4 regions of the Bradyrhizobium sp. USDA 4501 genome follow, and region 1 is predicted to be linked to each of the others. Evidence: riboswitches for the same ligand, from Rfam matches in the RefSeq annotation. Region 1 holds a riboswitch; each other region holds the start of a gene.
What was found. A riboswitch is a leader RNA that binds a small molecule or an ion and turns the genes downstream of it on or off. The one in region 1 is predicted to bind cobalamin.

Region 1 (3,258 bases):
AGCACCTTGAGGCGGCGCAGCGTCGAGATCGGCAAGGTCGAGAATTCATCGAGTCGCTGATCGTCGCGGCCATCGGCCGGCAGCACGACCAGGGCAATGCCGCGCTCCTTCGCCAGCCGATGCACCGCGGCCAGCCCGTATGACCAATAGGGCTCGCCGCCGATCAGCCGCACCAGAATGCCGCGGGCGTGCGAGAGCGTCCGCTCGATATAGGTATCGACCGACAGCGGATGGCGCAGCTCCGCGAGATTGGCGAGCCGCAGCGACGGCAGCGCAGCACGGCCGCGCCGCCAGCCGGCCGCGAAGGCAGCAAGATCGCTGTCGGAAAACGACAACACCACGAGATCGGCCGGATCCTGGCCGAGGTCCCTTGGCGTCGCGGTCTCCTCAAGGCCGCGGCTCTCGCGGAAGACGACGTGCATCAGACACCAAGCCGTGCCCTGATCGCGGCTTCATCGATGTCGGCATGTTCGCCGATCACGACGAGCTTCGACTGCCGCGCCCGTGCACCCCAGGGCATGTCGAACTGATGCCGCACCCGCTCGCCGACCGATTGCACCAACAGCCGCATCGGCTTGCCTTCGACCGCGATGTAGCCCTTGGCGCGCAGCACGTTCTGCTCGCGCGCCAGCCCCTTGATCGAGGCGACCAGCGCGTCGACATCCGAAACTTCCGGAAGATCGATCACGACGGAATTGAAATCGTCGTGCTCGTGTTCCTCCTCGCCATCGTGATGCGACGGCCGCGCCGCGAGATCGCTTTCCGCCGCCGCCCCGAGCCCGAGGATCACGCGCGCGTCGATCGTGCCGTCGACGACGGGCAACATCGGCACCTCGCGCGGCATCTCGGCCGCGATCACCTCTTTCGCTGCCTTGATCCCCTCCGCCCCCGCGAGGTCCGCCTTGGTCAGCAGCACGATATCGGCACATGCGATCTGGTCCTCGAACACTTCCGACAGCGGCGTCTCGTGGTCGAGATTGTCGTCCGCCGCACGCTGCGCATCCACCGCGGCCGGATCAGGCGCAAAACGGCCGGCGGCGACGGCCTCGGCGTCGGCGAGCGCGATCACGCCGTCGACCGTGATCCGCGAACGGATCTCCGGCCAGTCGAACGCTTTCAGCAGCGGCTTCGGCAGCGCGAGCCCGGAAGTTTCGATCACGATGTGATCGGGCTTCACGTTCCGCGCCAGCAACTGCTCCATCGCCGGGATGAAATCATCGGCGACGGTGCAGCAGATACAGCCATTGGCGAGTTCGACGATGTTCTCGGCCGGACAATTGGCGTCGGCGCACGACTTCAGGATGTCGCCGTCGACGCCTTCGCTGCCGAATTCGTTGACCAGCACCGCGAGCTTCTTGCCGTTGGCATTGCGGATCAGATGCTGGATCAGCGTCGTCTTGCCGGAGCCGAGAAAGCCGGTCACGACGGTGACCGGAATTTTGGCGAGCGTGGTCATTCTGCGGCCTCCGGCACGACGGGAAGAGGTGGAATGCGGGCGAGCGATTGCTTGCGGAAGATTTCCGGACGGCTGCGCCACGGCACGATGCCGTCGGGCGCCGCCGCATAGGCGGAGGCACCGGCGATCACATCCGCGGCATTATCAGCGGACAGTCGGCCGTAGACATAGGACCAGCGCCCCGGCGCGCTGAGCGCGACCGAGCAACCCTGGCTGCAGGCCGACAGGCATGCGACGGGAACCAGATTGACGTCATCAGGCACGCCGGCCTCGACAAGCGCGGCATGCAGGCGTGCACCGGGCGCGAGCTCACGTTCCGCCGGCGTCCGGCCGGCGCGGCAGGTGATGCAGACATGAAGTGTAACGCTCATCGCCCTTCCTGGATTGACAGCGGGAAGCGATGAGGCACACGAACCGATTTTGGACAGGTTCGTTCCCCGTCGCGGAACACCCCGTCCGCCGGTTTCACAACATGCTGCGTTGGCAGGTCTCCCGGCTTGCGGAGCAGGTTTTACCCTTCGATGCCCACCTTCCCGACTCCGTATGGAATCAGTGGCTTGGGCATCTCTCCGGTCACGGTCGCGGGGGCGGCTGCGCTTCGGGCCCGATTTAGCGGAGCCCTATCGCATTCCCTCTTCGCCTGTCGTAGGACAGGAACCAACGCAGGACCACCATTCGTCCAAGCCTCGCACTTGTCAAGCCGAAGGAATGTGATGACTTCTGATGGAAAGGACGCTGAAGACGGCGCCGTCGGCACCGATCTTTCGCCGGATGCGCGCCACGCGGACAAGATGGCGAAAAAGAAGGCCGCCCGCGACCGCATCATGGCGACCAAGAGCGGTGAAAAGGGCCTGATCATCGTTCATACCGGCGCCGGCAAAGGAAAATCGTCCTCCGCGTTCGGCATGATCGTGCGCTGTGTGGCGCACGGCTTTCCCTGCGCCGTGGTGCAGTTCATCAAGGGCGCCTGGGATACCGGCGAGCGCCGCCTGCTCACCGGGCATTTCGGCGATCTCTGTCAATTTCACGCCATGGGCGAAGGCTTTACCTGGGAGACGCAGGATCGCGCCCGCGACATCGCGGCAGCGCAAGCCGGCTGGGAAAAGGCCAAGCAGCTGATCGCAGACCCGAGCCTGCGCATGGTCGTGCTCGACGAGATCAACATCGCGCTACGCTACGACTACCTCGCGATCGCCGATGTCGTCGACTTCCTGACCACGTCGAAGCCGCCGATGACCCATGTCGTGCTCACCGGGCGCAACGCCAAGGAGGAGCTAATCGAGATTGCCGATCTCGTCACCGAGATGACGCTGGTAAAGCATCCGTTCCGCTCCGGCATCAAGGCCCAGCCGGGCGTCGAGTTCTGACGGGCATCACGATGGCGCGCGCATTGATGATCCAGGGAGCCGGCTCGGACGTGGGCAAATCGCTCATCGTCGCCGGCCTCGCCCGCGCCGCCAGACGGCGCGGCCTGCGCGTGCTGCCGTTCAAGCCGCAGAACATGTCGAACAACGCCGCCGTGACCGTCGATGGCGGCGAGATCGGCCGCGCACAGGCGTTGCAGGCGCTCGCCGCCGGCGTCGAGCCGCACACCGACATGAACCCGGTGCTGCTGAAGCCCGAGACCGATGTCGGCGCCCAGGTCATCGTGCACGGCAAACGGATCGCCACCGCACGCGCGCGCGAATATGCCGGCATGAAACCATCGCTGATGGGCGCGGTGCTGGAGAGTTTTGCGCGCCTGAAGCAGCGCGCCGATCTGGTGCTGGTCGAGGGCGCCGGCAGTCCCGCCGAGGTCAACT
Region 2 (3,258 bases), 4.8 Mb from region 1:
TGCCGTTGAAGCTGACGATCTTGCCGCCGACCACCTGGCTGTTGTTGTCGTATCTGGCGCGCAACAGCGCAAGATTGGCGTCGACGCGCCAGCCGTCGTTCAGCGCGAGCCCGATCGATCCTTCGACCCCGCGGGATGATTGCTGGCCGATCTGCAATGCCACGCCGCCGGTAGGGTTGCCGGGATCGGGAATCGTGAGCCCGGTCTTGACGATCTCGTAGGCGGCCAGCGTCCACTCGCCGCGGCCGCCCCAGAACGACTGCTTGACCCCGATCTCGGTCTGCTTGCCGGTCGCAAGCTGGAATGTCTTCTGCGTGGTCGACAGTGAGATCAGATTGCTGACCGGATCGACGCCGACCGCGTACTGGCCATAGAACGCGAGGTTCTTGATCGGCTCGTAAACGAGGCCCGCGCGCCAGCTAGTGCCCGATAGCGTCGTCTCAAAACTGTTTGCCGGCGTCTTGTAGTCGGTGCGGTCCACTCCGGGGCGATCATACCTGACCCCGGTCACCAGCGACAACTGATCGGTCAGCGAGAGCCGATCCTCGGCGAACAGCGCGTATTGATTGACGATCGCGTTGAAGCCCGGCGTGGTCGCCGTCGTCGTGGCGAAGAACGATCCGGGATCGAACACATAAGGATTGACCGACGACGCGCCGCCATAGGGCGAGTTGTTGGTATGGGTGAAGTCGATCCGGTTGACGTCGAACCCGGCGACGACCTGGTTCGCAAGGCCGAACACGTGGCCGCTGAAGGTCGTATCCATCCGGTTGCCGAGCTGCTTCTGGTCGTGGAAGATCTCGATATAGCTCGTGCGATCGATCAGCTGGGTCTTCGGATTCCAGGTGTGGTTCTCGATGTCGCGCCAGTGCCGCTCGCTGGTCAGGTAATACAGCGTGTTGTTGACCTTGATGCCGTCGGCGACGTCCCACTCGGTCTTGAACCGGGTCCAGCTGTCCTGATAGCGGATCGCGCTGTCCGCTGCATTGTAGTTCTTGAAACGCAGCGCGTCCTGGATCGCGCCGTTGATCAGCGGCGTGCCGAAATAGCGCGACGGGCTGCGATCGCCGTAATCTTCCGAGAGCGTGAAGGCGAGATTGTCCGACGCCTGCACCCGCACGGCAGCGGAGACCACCGCGTTCGAGGTCTTGTCGCGATCGACCCAGCTGTCCGACATGTTGCCGGTGGCGTTGATGCGGTACGACACATTGGGATTGATCGGACCGGTGCTGTCCACCGAGAGCCGCCGCGTCATGTTGCTGTCGAGCGAAACCTCGGCCTCGTTATAGGGCGTGCTCTGCGGCTTCTTCGGAATCACGTTGATGACGCCGCCGATCGCGCCTTCGCCGTACAGCACCGAGGCCGGGCCGCGCAGCACTTCGATGCGCTGCGTCGACCAGGTGTCATAGGGGAACGTCAGCGTGCCGGAGCCGATATAGAAGCGCGTGCCGTCATACAGCGTCATCACCGAGTTGCTGCCGGCAAAGCCGCGGGTGCTGAACGACAGGCCGCCATTGCCTGGCGCCGGCGTTGCGACGAACCCGGCCGCGTCCTGGGTGACGGCATCGAGCACATTATGCTGGCCGCGTTCAGCGATGGTCTGCGCCGTGATGATCTCGACGCTGGCCGGCGTCTGCAGCGGCGTCAGGTTGAGACGACTGCCGGTGCCGCCCTGCGTGGTGGCATTGAGCGTCGGCGATGCCGATCCCGGTACGCCCGACGCCGCGACGCGCGGGGCGTTGCCGGCTGTTGCAGGCCTCGGCCGTGGCCGCGCCGCAGCGGTCATGTCACGGCTGCGCGCCGCAGGCTTCGGCTTTGCCGCAGCGGAAGGCGCGACCTCAATCGGATCGAGTCTGGTTGGTGGCGGCGTTTGTGCCGAGCCTTCGACCGGCAACAACAATGATGACAGGGAGCAGAGAAGACCGAGGCGCCATTTGCGCGCAACGGGAGAGGACGGAGACATGAAAAGGACTCGCGGTAACGTGGCACGTCACCGCGAACGTGGACTGGCGCATTGCCAAAAAAGGCAGTGCTCCGATCCCACCAGGACGCCCCCGCCCGATGTGCTCGCGTGTGACCACGACTGACGGCAGGTCTCCTGGCTCACGGGTCATCGCCTGTCGACGCCTTCCCGGGCCGATGGCCCAGTGGCAAAATTGACGAAAGGCTCGCCGTTTACAGTTGCGGGGACAGCTGCGGCATTGGGGTTACCCTCGCACCGCATTCCCTTTTGATCCCCGAAGGGAACCGTCGGCAAAAACGATAGGTGGTGCCGGCAAGGCTGTCAATTCGATGCGATTGTCGCACACATGCTTTGCGAGATGCTGCTGCGGCGATGACACAGCGACGTCGAGGGCTGACGCCGAAAGGCAACCCGTCATCCTGAGGAGCGCGGCACGCGCGTCTCGAAGGATGCACGGCCCGGCTGGTGGCCGATTCATCCTTCGAGACGCCGCTTCCCTCGCACCTCAGTATGACGGGAAACGTAGGTTCGCGTCACTGAGCCTCGACGCATCCCTGCATCACCTCATCAATCTCCGCGCGCGACAGCGCACCCATCTCGGCGATGAACACGATGCGCGTGCGCGGCACGCCGGGCGACGGCACGCCGCCCGCAGCCAAGGTCGCGCGGCCGCCGGCGAGGTGAAGCACGGTCAGCCGCCCGGGCTGCTCCACCGTCTCGAACAATCCCTTCGCCCGCGCCAGCTTCGGCGCCAGTCTGCCGATCGCCTGCTGCAAGCGCGGCAGCACGACGGGCCGCTCCGAGGTCCAGCTCAGCGTGTCGAAGCGATCGGACGACGGCCGTCGCGGCGCGGTCTCGCGCGGCGCCGACACATGATCGAGGTCCGCTGGGAACAGCAGCGCGGCCGGCACCTCGCCATGCAAGGCATCGACCACCACGGCCGCCGGACGCACCGCGCGCACGGCGTCGCGGATCGCGGCGCACGCAGCGGCGTCAGTCAGATCGACCTTGCTCAGCGCCACCACATCCGCCGCCCGGAGCTGCGAGCGCAGCAGCGCATCGTTCAGCATCGCCGCAGGCTGCGTCGCGTCGACCACGCACAGCACGGTCTCCAGCGGCGCCTCCTTCCAGATCACGGGATCCATCAGGTTGCGCACGATGTCGGCGGGATCGGCGATCCCGCTGGTCTCGATCACGATGAATTCGGGACGCGGATCACGCCGCAGCAACGTGGCGAGCGTGCGCAGCAGGGCGCCCTCCAGCGTGCAGCAGATGCAGCCATTGCTCAGGCTGAC
Region 3 (3,258 bases), 1.1 Mb from region 1:
TTGAGCAACATTCTTATCACCCGCGAGCGCCCGCGCTAGGATCGCAAGCTCACGCATCTTCTGTACCGAAAAGGCAAGCCAACTCTTGAGATCGGATGCAAGTCCGGTCTCCAGTTCAACATCGACGGGCACATGGAGCAGCGAGCAGGACGGAGCGATCTGAACACGATCCCTGCCCAGCTTCGCAATGGCGGGATCCAGTTGCTGGCGGAGCGTCGACAGGTTCGACCGCCATACATTTCGTCCGTCGACGACGCCGAGAGACATGACGAGATCACTTCGCCGCGCAGCAATGATCCGGCTCAACAGATTCGGTGCGCGAACCAAATCCACGTGCAGTCCGGCAACGGGCATGTTCAAAGCTATGTCCAGATTATCGCCGAGATCACCGAAATAGCTCGCGACCATGATCTTGACGTCTGGTACTTCCCTGGCGAGCCGATCGTAGACACGCAGCAAAGATCTTCGCGCTTCCTCCTCCAGATCAAGGACCAGGCAGGGCTCGTCGCATTGAACCCAGCTTGCTCCCCTTTTGCCTAGTTCTTGCAGAACCTCGATGTAGACCGGTATTAGCTCATCCAGGAGAGACAGCGGCTGAAACGCGGGATCCGCACTCTTGCCAAGCTTCAAGAATGTGACCGGCCCGATCAGGACAGGGCGCGTCTGGAACCCCAGGGCCTTGGCTTCCTCATACTCCTCGATAGGCTTGCGAGAGGATAGGCGGAACCTCTGTCCCTGATGAAATTCAGGAACCATGTAGTGGTAGTTGGTGTCGAACCACTTGGTCATCTCCTGTGCGGGCGCGCTAGATCCGCCCGATCCGTGGCCGCAACTCGTATTCTGGCGATCGCATTGTGAACCGCGCGCCATGTCGAAGTACGTCTTGAGCGAAACCGATTCGATTTTCGACGCATAGACTTCCGGGATGGCACCAACCATGACAGAGGTGTCGAGCACTTGGTCGTACAACGAAAAATCGTTGGACGGAATGACGGTGACACCGAGGGATTTTTGGCGGGCCCAGTTCGCAGCACGCAGGCCAGCTGCGGCCTCGAGCAATTGCTGTTCGCTGATTGCGCCGGCCCAGTAACTTTCAAGCGCGCGTTTGAGCTCGCGTCTTGGACCGATCCGAGGCGTTCCAAGCGTGGCAACCGGAAGGGAGAGAAGAGACATAGCGCTAACCCCGTAGTTGGGGGCAAAGGCCAAGGCGGACGCAAGCAGGATCGCCCGAGCGGCGGCGGCTTGGCGCACCACCGGGACACCCCGCCCGTGGACGTATATGTGGTCGAGGTAGGTCTCCTGGCTCGCGGGTCATCGCTGCTGTCCGGCCTTCCCGAAGCCGCACGGGCTTCAGTGACTTTGTTGGACGGCGGCTCGCCGCTTACAGTTGCGGGGGCAGCGCCGGCATGTTCACCGGCTTCCCTCTTAGCTCCGAATCCAGCGGGACCGGAGAACCTCTACGATTTGGATTATCGGCAAGAGACCTCTTCCGTCAACCTCTCAGATGACTCTCTCACGTCAATGCTGCCATCATCAGTGACTCAAAATGATAAACGTCGAAAGTTGATCACGCGATTGGAAGCTTATCCAATAGACGCAGTCTGCAATATATGTGTCGAAAGGATTGTCGAAGGCGCAGGTCGCGGCGCTTCGAGTGTATTTCGGTCTCTCGACAGTCAAGAGCCGCGCCAGGGACAACACACCTGCGAAAACTCCATCAGCAACCGGTCGCCATATTGATCTACGAGCCAACCAATCCTGGTAGGCGATTTGCGGTCTCTGATGACGCTAATACTCGGGCATGCATATCGATTCGCCTCGACGAACACCGGAAGGCCCGCAATGACAATGGCTGTTTGGAGCGCTGTCGGCGTCCTTGCTGTCACCCTCTTTGCGGTCGGCCCGTTCGGGGGCTGGTAAGAGTTCATGAATCAATCCGTCAGACAACTGCTCTCGAGAATGTTGAGCAACTCAAGAGGAAGCTAGCGCGACTTGATCGTTTCTCGCTTGCCGCGTGTCGCGACTGGAAACGGTCATCCCACCATGAATGCGGAGCCGAGGCAGCTGGACTGAGCGGACTGCAACATCGTGCGCGTAGGTAGAAACCCGCGCACCATATCATCTGCCTGCCCCAGAACGCGCTTTCGACGATTCCACACGCCCGGCGGTGACGAGTGGTTTTGCTTATCATCATTACAAGCCGATAGCGATCGCAGGCGTTCGGGTGACCGCGCCGGACCAGACGGTTCAACAGCACTCCAAAGTGCGCCCCGATTTCTCATCCGTAAATCGGCAGCGGCCTTCGCTTTGGCCTCGAAGATCGGCACGACAAAAGCTGAACAAGCTCGAGCGGATCGGCTGAATGGAAACATAGAAACGAGCGTAGGTCGGAAAGCCGACAAACACTGCACGAATCTGGCGGGATTTGCCGGCTATTTCCTGGCACGAAGAATGCAAGCTCAAGGGTGCCCAGGCTTCTCCTCCTGGGCAGGTCCAGCACAGCAAATTGGGGTTGTGGCTGGCCCACTGAAGTTAGCGGCGCGTGACCCGAGGGGACAGCGCCTGCTCGCGCGGGACATCGGCAGGTGCCCGCGTCACGTTGCCGCTAACTTCTTCCGATCGAGCATAGCATTGAAGGCTGCCGCTTTGACGTGTGGATGAAAAATCGATGGTCCGGCCGTTATGAAGAGAATGTCTGCAAGAGGCGTGCTTTGCCTCTGTCAATCGCTAATTTTCGTTGCTGGGCTTGTTGCGACGGGCAACACTGCGCGAGCCGTCGAAAGCGCGCTCGTCGAACGAGTCAAGTCAACCTGGCGAGCGCGAGACGGTGAGACAATCGAGCACATTGTCTCCAAAGTTTCGAAAGTGGCGCAATTCGTCCCTCGAAACTGGGGAATCGCCGAAAGCGTCGACCACACTGAGTATGTTTACCTTTCCTGGACCAGGCATCAGGATAACAGATCAGACGAACATTACGTTATTACCTGGAAAGTCGGGACCGACGGAAAGATTGAAGTTGCGTCTCCCTATGCAAAGCCTATCGAACTCGGCTGGCGCGCCCTGGCGCTTTCACTCATCGCCAGTGAAGTCACCGACGGCGAAAAAGACGCAAACCTTCGTTTTCTGCATAATCCGGTCAATTTCAACTTTGTCGCGACTGCGCAAGGCAAGCTCGGCGATCTGCTCCGGCACGGCCGCTGTCATATCATCGAACCTGTAATCGTGGATTACGTTCGAGCGACAAATGACAAGCCGACC
Region 4 (3,258 bases), 3.9 Mb from region 1:
CAATAGCCGGCCACGCTCTGCTGCTCGATATTGTAGATGTGGAACGGGTCGACGCCCTGATAGGCGCCGCGCGCCTCGCGGAAGCTCGAATCGTAATAGTCGATGCCGGTCAGGATCGTCGACGGCACGCCCAGCATCACATTCTTGACGCTGAGCCGCGGCGTCAGCGACCAGGTCTGCAGCGCGGCGTCATTGTAGGTCGAGGCGAAGCTGATGGTCGGCACCGTGCCGAAGAAGCCGCTCTGCGTCTCGCGCTGCCGCCAGCCGCCGTCGACGATGAGGTCGACGCCGTTCATCAGCGTCTTGGTGAAGCCGGCGGTGACGCTGGCGGTCTGCTGGTTGGCATAGTCGAAGGGCGTCGCGGCGCCGCGGCGATCGGTGAGCAGCTCGTTCACGCCGATCGACGGATCGACCAGCCGTCCGCCGGGTAGGCCGAGCTTCTGGTCGCTGCCGGTGACGGTCAGGAAGGCGGTGAGATCAGGCGTCGTGTAGTTGATGTTGCCGACGGCGTTGCGCTGGTCGAGCGCATTGTTGACGCGGTAGCCGTCCGACTTGATGCCGTTGCCGTAGAACGAGGTGGACCACGGGCCGGAATTGAGCGCCGCGGAGACCGCGGCCATGCGGGTGTTGAACGAGCCAACTCCGGCCTCGGCCCGCATCGTCGTCGGCGGGCCGCCGACGCCGGTCTTGGTGATGATGTTGACGACGCCGCCCACCGCGTTGTCGCCGTAGAGCACCGCGCCGCTGTTGCCGCGCGTGATCTCGATGCGCTCGATCGAATCGAGCGGAATCGTGGTGAGGTCGAAGCCGGCCTTGTCGACGTCGTTGAGGCGGCGGCCGTTGAGCAGGAAAAGGGTATTGTCGGTCGCGAATGCGCCGAAGCCGCGCAGGTCGACCGACGTCTTGGCGCCGTTCGGTCCGCCATAGGGCGTTTGCAGCTGCACGCCCGGCACCTGCGCGAGGATCTCGGGTAACGACTGCACCGGCGAATGCGCGATGTCGTCGGCGGTGATCACGGCCGAGGAGGAGCCGACAATGCCGGCGAACTGGCGGCCGCCGGTGCCGCCCGTTCCGGTGGCCACGCCGGTCCCTGTCGTGCCCGATCCGGCTCCGCTGCCTGTATTGTTGCCTTGCGAGGTGCCCGGCGCCGGGCGTCGCGGCGCCGGCGCTTCGTCAGCGGCCGGCCTGGCGCGCGTGACGTTCTGGTCGCCCGGCTTGGTGACTTCGATCGCCGGCAGCTGATCGGGAGCGGGTGCCTCCTGCGCCCGCGCTGCGGAGACAAGGATCGCCGGCGCGATCATCGTCGACGCGAGCAGAAGCGCGCGGCGCCGCCGATGGAAAGGGAAGGAGAACATAAGCAAGGCCTCGGCAACGTCAGTGGCACGTCACCGCGAACCAGTCTCACCATCGTGCTCACAGCATCAGGTGAAGCTCATGCCTGTACTCCCCGACCGGCAGCATCGCGTGTGACCACGGCTGACGGCAGGTCTCCTGGCTCGCGGGTCGTTACCCTTCGTCGCCTTCCCAGGACCGAGATTCCCAGTGGCCTGTGACGAAGGATTCACCGCATACAGTTGCGGGGGCAGCCGCGGCGTTGGGGAAGTTTCCCCGTACCGCATTCCCTTTTCATCTCATGAAAGAACCGTCATGTTCATCTAGGGTTCGGCCGGGTAGCAAAGTCAATCCGGCGGAAGTCGGGCGGCGGCCGCGCGGCCACGGTTTTTGTCGAGTGTCGCTTGTCTGCCACGGCGATCGCTGTAAGAGCATGGATCCGATGAGCGTGCAGGATTTTGCCTTGGCGGCCGAGGTCGCGGCGCGGCGCCGGTGGGGCGCCACGGCGGCGCTGCTCGCGCTCGTGGTCCTGTTGTGTGTGCTCTCGCTCGGCATCGGGCCGGTGCGGCTGTCGCCGCTCGCGGTGGTCGAGGCGCTGTTCGGCGGCAGCAGCGATGTGGCGCAGGTGATCGTGCGCGAGATCCGCCTGCCGCGCACCATCCTGGCATTTGCGATCGGCGGCATTCTCGGGCTGTCCGGTGCGGCGCTGCAAGGGCTGCTGCGCAATCCGCTGGCCTCGCCGTCGCTGTTCGGCGCGCCGCAATCGGCGGCGTTCGGCGCGGTGCTGGTGATCGCGCTGGGCCTCGCCGATGTGCGCTCCTACGCGCTGCCGGTGGTGGCGATCATCGCCGCGTTCGGCTCGGTGTTCGCGCTGCTTGCGATCGCCGGCCGCAATGCCGGGCTGTTGATCCTGATCCTCGCTGGGCTCGCGATCTCGAGCTTTGCGGGAGCCGCGACCGCACTGGTGATGAATCTCTCGAGCAATCCGTTTGTGGTGCTGGAGATCGCGTTCTGGCTGCTCGGCTCGCTGGAGGACCGCAGCTTCCAGCACGTGGCGCTGGCGCTGCCCTTCATCGTCGCGGGCGCCGCCATCCTGCTCAGCCAGGCGAGCGCCTTCCGCGCGCTGACGCTTGGCGAGGAGGCGGCGCAGAGCCTCGGCGTCGACGTCGGGCGGTTGCGGCTCTTCGTGATCACGGGCGTGGCGCTTGGCGTCGGCGGCGCGGTCGCAGTCACCGGCACGATCGGTTTCATCGGCCTCGTCGCGCCGCATCTGATGCGTCCCGTGATCGGTCACGATCCGGCGCGGCTCTTGGTGCCGAGCGCGCTCACCGGCTCGGCGCTGCTGCTCGCCGCCGACATCGCGGTGCGCATCATTCCTTCAACCTCGGACATCAAGGTCGGCGTGCTGACCTCGATCATCGGCGTGCCGTTCTTCCTCTATCTGATCATGCGCGAGCGCCGCGCGCTCGGCGGAGGCGTGGCATGACGCTGCTCTCCGCCGCGGCGCTCAATGCCTCACTCGGCAGCCGCAAGGTGCTGCACGATGTCTCGCTGTCGCTGCCGTCGGGCCATCTGGTCGCGCTGGTCGGCCCGAACGGCGCCGGCAAGACCACGCTGCTGCGTGCACTGGCCGGGCTGATTTCGTCGGGCGGCGAGATCCGGATCGGCGGCGATCCGCTGGCGTCGCTGCCGCTGCGCGAGCGCGCGAAGCGTTTCGCCTATCTGCCGCAGGGGCACATGGTGCACTGGCCGCTGCCGGCGCGCGACATCGTCGCGCTCGGCCGCTATCCGCACGGCGCGACCGATCCGGCGCGGCTGTCGCAGACGGATATGGAGGCGGTGCTGCGCGCCATGCAGGCGGTTGACGTCACCGAATTCAGCGATCGCCGCGTCACCGAACTCTCCGGCGGCGAGCGCAGCCGCGTC

Region 2: linked by a shared signal. The riboswitch ahead of ACVWZM_RS24725 (TonB-dependent receptor) and the one ahead of ACVWZM_RS03105 (DUF1636 family protein) in region 1 are both predicted to bind cobalamin.
Region 3: linked by a shared signal. The riboswitch ahead of metE (5-methyltetrahydropteroyltriglutamate--homocysteine S-methyltransferase) and the one ahead of ACVWZM_RS03105 (DUF1636 family protein) in region 1 are both predicted to bind cobalamin.
Region 4: linked by a shared signal. The riboswitch ahead of ACVWZM_RS20950 (TonB-dependent receptor) and the one ahead of ACVWZM_RS03105 (DUF1636 family protein) in region 1 are both predicted to bind cobalamin.

What each region holds. Positions count from the first base shown of each region.
Region 1 is NZ_JBSSEX010000001.1:653,433-656,690, forward strand. Features, by position in the region: gene cobN (cobaltochelatase subunit CobN) at 1-422, opposite strand, end outside; gene cobW (cobalamin biosynthesis protein CobW) at 422-1,456, opposite strand; gene ACVWZM_RS03105 (DUF1636 family protein) at 1,453-1,827, opposite strand; cobalamin riboswitch at 1,922-2,133, opposite strand; gene cobO (cob(I)yrinic acid a,c-diamide adenosyltransferase) at 2,170-2,823, shown strand; gene ACVWZM_RS03115 (cobyric acid synthase) at 2,835-3,258, shown strand, end outside.
Region 2 is NZ_JBSSEX010000001.1:5,426,809-5,430,066, reverse strand. Features, by position in the region: gene ACVWZM_RS24725 (TonB-dependent receptor) at 1-1,963, opposite strand, end outside; cobalamin riboswitch at 2,072-2,267, opposite strand; gene ACVWZM_RS24720 (CobW family GTP-binding protein) at 2,497-3,258, opposite strand, start outside.
Region 3 is NZ_JBSSEX010000001.1:1,747,184-1,750,441, forward strand. Features, by position in the region: gene metE (5-methyltetrahydropteroyltriglutamate--homocysteine S-methyltransferase) at 1-1,173, opposite strand, end outside; cobalamin riboswitch at 1,273-1,474, opposite strand; gene ACVWZM_RS08145 (nodulate formation efficiency C protein) at 2,866-3,258, shown strand, end outside.
Region 4 is NZ_JBSSEX010000001.1:4,590,777-4,594,034, forward strand. Features, by position in the region: gene ACVWZM_RS20950 (TonB-dependent receptor) at 1-1,355, opposite strand, end outside; cobalamin riboswitch at 1,465-1,662, opposite strand; gene ACVWZM_RS20955 (FecCD family ABC transporter permease) at 1,775-2,818, shown strand; gene ACVWZM_RS20960 (ABC transporter ATP-binding protein) at 2,815-3,258, shown strand, end outside.